Cytobacillus luteolus: one gene and its partner. The protein of the gene in region 1 interacts with the protein of each later gene in a pairwise test. Links are inferred from orthologs where the notes say so. Each region holds a gene or a part of one and is shown on either strand. Other genes may lie near its edges. The genes, in order: asd and def.

Region 1 (3,125 bases):
TGTGTATAAATACAATCCCACACCTTATTGTAACAGCCAGTGTTATCTCAAAAATGCCGGCTCATACCCTTATCGTCGACCTTGCTTCTAAGCCAGGTGGAACAGATTTTAGGTATGCAGAAAAACGTGGGATCAAGGCATTATTAGCACCAGGTCTTCCTGGTATCGTTGCACCTAAAACGGCTGGTCAAATTGTTGCCAATGTTTTGTCACAAATCCTTTTAGAGCACCATAAAAGAGAGGAGAAATAATATGAAATTTAAGGGAAAACGTATTGGTTTTGGTTTAACAGGTTCTCATTGTACGTATGATGAAGTAATGCCAGAGATAGAGAAGCTTGTAAAAGAAGGTGCAGATGTATTACCTGTTGTTTCAAATACAGTTAAAACGACGACAACACGTTTTGGAAAAGGCGAAGATTGGATTAAACGGGTAGAAGAGATTACCGGGAATAAAGTGATTGATTCAATCGTTGCAGCCGAACCACTTGGTCCAAAAATCCCTCTAGATTGTATGGTCATTGCACCATTTACTGGGAATTCAATGAGCAAGTTCGCAAATGCAATGACAGACTCTCCTGTCTTAATGGCTGCTAAAGCAACCCTAAGAAATCTAAGTCCAGTTGTACTTGGAATATCTACAAACGATGCACTAGGGTTAAACGGTGTAAATTTAATGCGTTTGATGGCTACGAAAAATATCTATTTTATCCCTTACGGCCAAGATGCACCAATGAAAAAGCCAAACTCGATGGTCGCGCGTATGGGATTGCTTCAAGACACTGTACTTGCTGCAATGGAAGGTAAGCAACTGCAGCCTGTTATTATTGAGAAATTTCGAGATAGCGAATAAGAAATTGAACTGTTACAATAAGAAGAGAAGAATGATTTTATTTATGTAGTAAAATTCTTCTCTTCTTTACTACGTGAATATGATAAAATATATTTTACTGGTAAAAAATGAACAACGTTTATTTTTGATTTTTGGAGGGGTAATAATAATGGCACAACCGAATGGGTTACATGTAGCAGTAGTTGGAGCAACCGGTGCAGTAGGTACACAAATGATTCAAACTCTGGAAAGCCGCGACTTCCCTATTGCAAAACTTACACTTTTATCATCAGAACGCTCCGCAGGAAAAACAGTACGATTCAAAGGCAAAGACCTAGTTGTGGAAGCAGCCACTCCGGAAAGCTTCGAAGGGGTAGATATTGCTTTATTTAGTGCTGGAGGAAGTGTATCAAAAGAATTAGCACCTGAGGCTGTAAAGCATGGTGCTATTGTTATAGATAATACAAGTGCGTTTAGAATGGATAAGGATGTACCTTTAATCGTACCTGAAGTAAATGAAGCAGAGCTTAAAAATCATAATGGAATAATTGCTAATCCAAATTGTTCAACAATTCAAATGGTTGTAGCACTTGAACCAATTAGACAAAAATTCGGATTAAAAAACATAATTGTGTCCACATATCAAGCAGTGTCAGGTGCCGGAGATGCAGCTATTACAGAATTAAAAGATCAGGCTCAAGCAATATTAGAGGGAAGAGAGTTTACTCCTCAAGTATTACCTGTTAAGTCTGACAAAAAGCATTACCAAATTGCCTTTAATGCTATTCCTCAAATTGATAAATTTGAAGACAATGGTTTTACAACAGAAGAAATGAAAATGATTAATGAGACTAAAAAGATTATGACTTATCCTGAGTTGCACGTAGCAGCTACTTGTGTACGACTACCAGTTGTAACAGGACACTCTGAGTCTGTTTATATTGAAATAGATGAAGAAAATGTGTCAGCAGTTGATATTAAGGAATTACTAAGCAAAGCTCCTGGAGTTGTATTACAGGATGATCCTTCGCAACAGCTTTACCCAATGCCTGCTGATTGTGTAGGGAAAAATGATGTGTTTGTCGGTAGAATTCGTAAAGACTTAGACCGTCCTACTGGTTTTCACATGTGGATTGTATCTGATAACCTTTTAAAAGGTGCTGCGTGGAATTCAGTCCAAATTGCAGAAAGCTTAGTAAAACTCGGTTTAGTAAAATAAATAATTAGTAGTGTCCTATAGACTTATTAATTATATGGGGTGTAAATATGAACATCATCGTCCAAAAATTTGGTGGAACATCTGTAAAGGATGAGAAAACAAGACATTTAGCTAGAAAGCATATACAAAATGCACTGGACGAAGGAAACAAAGTTGTTGTTGTTGTATCGGCTATGGGTCGCTTAGGTGATCCTTATTCAACGGATACCTTACTTGGGTTAATTGACAACAATCTTGCAAAAGTTAGTAACCGTGAAATAGATATGCTTTTATCTTGTGGAGAAATTATTTCAAGTGTTGTGTTCTCCGAAATGCTAAATAGTCATGGGATTAAAGCTACAGCTCTAACAGGAGCGCAAGCTGGTTTCCGCACATCAGATGACTATACAAATGCGAAAATTATTGATATGAAATGTGATCGTCTCCAAAATGAACTGGAGCAACACGACGTTGTTGTTGTGACTGGTTTTCAGGGAGTGGCTAAGAATGGGGATGTTACTACGATAGGCAGGGGTGGAAGTGATACTTCGGCTGCTGCGCTGGGGGCAGCGTTAAATGCAAAATGGATTGACATTTTTACAGATGTTGAGGGAGTAATGACTGCAGACCCTCGAATCGTAGAAGATGCCAGACCGCTATCTGTTGTAACATATACTGAGATCTGTAACATGGCCTATCAAGGAGCAAAAGTTATTCACCCAAGAGCTGTGGAAATTGCAATGCAAGCGAATGTTCCTATTCGTGTAAGATCAACCTATTCCGATTTGCCTGGGACGCTTGTCACTTCTATTGAAAAAGGAAGTAAAGGTAGAGATGTGAAGGAAAGGTTAATTACTGGAATTGCGCATGTTTCAGGTGTAACACAAATAAAGGTTCAAGCAAGCAAAGGTCAATATGATTTACAAACGAAAGTGTTTAAAGCTATGGCTAATGCAAAAATAAGCGTTGATTTCTTTAATATCACGCCAAATGGTGTTGTGTATACAGTATCTGGTGAGATGACTGAAAAGGCGATTGATGTATTGGAAAACCTTGGGTACGAACCTCTGGTTACAAGAAATTGTGCTAAGGTCTC
Region 2 (3,308 bases), 100 kb from region 1 along the record:
TCTTTCTACATCGAAACCTTCTTCCTGCAACATAGTTAGAACTTCTTCAATAGTTGTTCTAGAGAGGTTAACACGAGCTGTTTGAATAGGAGGAATAAGGTTTATCTCACACATTTTTTTTGCTTCTTCGTACCCCATCTGTTCGACCCATCTTTTGACAAGCCACTCTGGATGACTTGTTTCAATAGCAAGACGTTTAACCGGATCAGTAATTTCTTTAATTGAGGGAGCACCTTCTCGTTGTAAGGTCCGTAATACCCCATTTACCATTGATGAGATTCCTTTATGTCCTCTTCTTTTAGCAATCTCTACCGCCTCGAAAAAAATTGCCCTGTCTGGAACCCTATCTAAAAAAGTCATTTGATATACTGATAGTCTTAATAAGACAGTAACCCATAATTCCAGTTTTTTTTGTTTTTTTATAAATGGAGCTAAGTAAAAATCTAAAACATCACGCCTTTGAATAGTGCCATAGACAATTTCAGTTAATAGACCAATGTCTTTTCCTTTTATGCTGTTTTTTTCAATCATTTTGTTCAAAAGAAGGTTACTATATGCTTGATTTTTCTCGATTGATAGTAAAATCTCCAATGCTGCTTCACGTACATTACCTTTATTCATCTTGACCGCCTAACTTCTCACCGATTTCAAGTTGATTTCCACGTAAAAATTGTTTTGTTGGCATACGTTTTTTACCAGCAGGTTGAAGTTCGGTAATTTTAATACCTATCTCACTACCCGTACTCACAACAAAACCATCATCGTCGAGTCCTACAATGGAACCAGGTGAAAATTGTTCTTTATTATACTCTACTTTCTCCCCAGCCCATACTTTTATAACATCACCTCTAAAAGTTGTATAAGCAACAGGCCACGGATTTAAGCCACGGATGTGATTATAAATATCTATTCCTGTTTTATTCCAATCAATTTTTTCCTGTTCTCGTTTGATATTGTATGCAAAAGTAGCCTTTTCATCATCTTGCTTAATAGGTGTTATTTTATTAGCTAACAACAATGGAATGGTTTCTGATAGAAGTTTCGATCCTGCCACACTAAGCTTATCATGTAAAGACCCTACAGTATCTTTTTCCTCAATCGGTACCTCTACCTGAGTTAAAATATCACCTGCATCTAACTTTTCTACCATGTACATGATCGTGATACCTGTCTTTTCTTTACCTTGGATAATTGAATAATGAATCGGTGCACCGCCTCTAAGTTCCGGCAGTAATGATGCATGTACATTAATACAACCATATTTAGGAGTATTTAATATCTCATTAGGTAGAATTTGACCAAATGCTGCAGTTACTATTAAATCCGGCTTATAATCTAAAACTTTTTTTATCTCTTCCGCTTCACGGATTTTATTTGGCTGTAGTACTGGAATGCCATGTTTTTCTGCTTCTACTTTCACTGGTGGTGGAGTCAATATACGTTTTCTTCCAACGGGACGATCTGGTTGTGTAACAACTGCAACAACTTCATAACCGTCATCAATTAATTGTCGTAAGACTGGTACTGAAAAATCAGGTGTACCCATAAAAATAATTTTTTCCATTCTAACAATAACCTACCCTTCAAGTTCACCTTCATCATAGTATCGGGTGACCTTTGATGTAAATAATACTCCATTCAAGTGATCTATTTCGTGCTGTATAGCTCTTGATAAAAAACCTTCTGCTTCAAGAATAAAGGTTTGTCCACGGTGGTCTTGTGCTTTTATTTTCACATAATCAGCACGTTTTACTTCGCCAAAAAGGCCCGGAAAACTTAAACAGCCTTCTGGACCAATTTGTTCTCCCTTCATCTCTAGAATGACAGGATTAACTAGGTCAATTCGACCATGTTCATCATCAATTTCTACAATTGCGATTTGTTTATCAATGCCAACTTGAGGTGCTGCTAATCCTACTCCATCAGCCTCAATCATTGTTTCATGCATAGAATCTAGAAGTTTTATAAGGTCACTATCAAAGGATGTAACCTGTTTACATTTTGTTTCTAAAATATCGTTTGGATATTCTACTAGTTTCAGTACTGACAATCTATTTCCTCCACAAAGTATGTCTTTATTAGATATGTTTGATTACATTAACATGTAAGGATTTAAATCAATAGATAATGTTAATTGATTTTGAGATATTTCCTGTTGGTATCTTTCGATCACTGTTTTTAATGCAATGGTAAGATTTGGTTCATGCTTATATTTTATCATGCATTGGTAGCGATATCTATCATTGATACGAGGGATAGGGGATGCTACCGGCCCTAATATAATGGCTGATTCAGAAAGTTGCATGCGTAAAAATGATGTTATTTTCTCAGTGATTGAGACAACTTTAGTTAACTCCTGATGTGAAACGGTTACTAGTGTTAAGTAATAAAACGGCGGATATGCATGCGATTTACGAACCATCATCTCATTTAGATAAAATTGGTCAAAGTCATGCTGACTGGCTAATGTAATACTATAATGCTCTGGTGTATAAGTTTGAATGATTACCTCACCTGGAAGTTCATGACGCCCTGCTCTACCGCTAACCTGGGTTAATAATTGAAAGGTTTTTTCAGCAGCCCGAAAATCTGGAAGATGCAGCATGGTATCCGCTGTTAATACCCCAACAAGCGTTACGTTAGGAAAATCTAAACCCTTTGCTATCATTTGAGTTCCTAATAAAATATCCGCACGGCCCTCTCCAAATTCGGTCAGAAGCTTTTCATGCGAGCCTTTTCGACTTGTCGTATCAACATCCATTCTTATTACCCTTGCTTCAGGTAAGATTTTTGATAATTCTTCTTCAACCTTTTGTGTACCCGTCCCAAAAAAACGGATGTATTCACTATTACACTCTGGACACTCTTTAGGCAATGGTTCTTCAAAACCACAATAATGACACTTCAATCGTTGATTCGAACGATGATAGGTTAGTGAAATATCACAGTGAGGACAATTCATCACATAGCCACAGTCTCTACACATTACAAAGGATGAATACCCTCTTTTATTGAGAAATAGAACAATTTGCTCGCCATTCTCTAACTTCTCTTGGAGTTTCTCATATAAGAGACCTGAAAACATTGAACGGTTTCCATTCCTTAATTCTTCTCTCATATCAATAACTTCAACCGCTGGTAAATCACGCTCATTCATTCTCTTCCTTAAGGTTAAAAGTTTGTATACCTGTTTAGAGGCTCGAGCGAATGATTCAAGAGTTGGGGTAGCACTTCCAAGTACAATAGGACAGTTATGATACTTCCCCCGATATATAGCTACATCCCTTGCATGATATCGTGGATTATCT

The links.
Region 2: the proteins of asd (region 1) and def interact in binary tests that used the Escherichia coli proteins (3 or more experiments, as listed by UniProt). The link is inferred for Cytobacillus luteolus from one-to-one orthologs.

The regions. Positions count from the first base shown.
Region 1 is NZ_JAGGKM010000002.1:282,206-285,330, reverse strand. Bases 240-3,025 are described here. They hold asd (aspartate-semialdehyde dehydrogenase), read left to right. Parts: upstream 240-1,000; coding sequence 1,001-2,050; downstream 2,051-3,025. Other genes in these bases: dapG (aspartate kinase), read left to right, coding at 2,098-3,025; J2Z26_RS06235 (dipicolinate synthase subunit B), read left to right, coding at 253-852; dpaA (dipicolinic acid synthetase subunit A), read left to right, coding at 240-251. Outside these bases: more of dpaA, read left to right, coding at 1-239; more of dapG, read left to right, coding at 3,026-3,125.
Region 2 is NZ_JAGGKM010000002.1:383,783-387,090, forward strand. The notes cover bases 314-3,282. They hold def (peptide deformylase), read right to left. Parts: upstream 2,051-3,282; coding sequence 1,577-2,050; downstream 314-1,576. Other genes in these bases: rsmB (16S rRNA (cytosine(967)-C(5))-methyltransferase RsmB), read right to left, coding at 314-621; fmt (methionyl-tRNA formyltransferase), read right to left, coding at 614-1,564; priA (primosomal protein N'), read right to left, coding at 2,093-3,282. Outside these bases: more of rsmB, read right to left, coding at 1-313; more of priA, read right to left, coding at 3,283-3,308. UniProt on the Escherichia coli protein: Removes the formyl group from the N-terminal Met of newly synthesized proteins. Requires at least a dipeptide for an efficient rate of reaction. N-terminal L-methionine is a prerequisite for activity but the enzyme has broad specificity at other positions.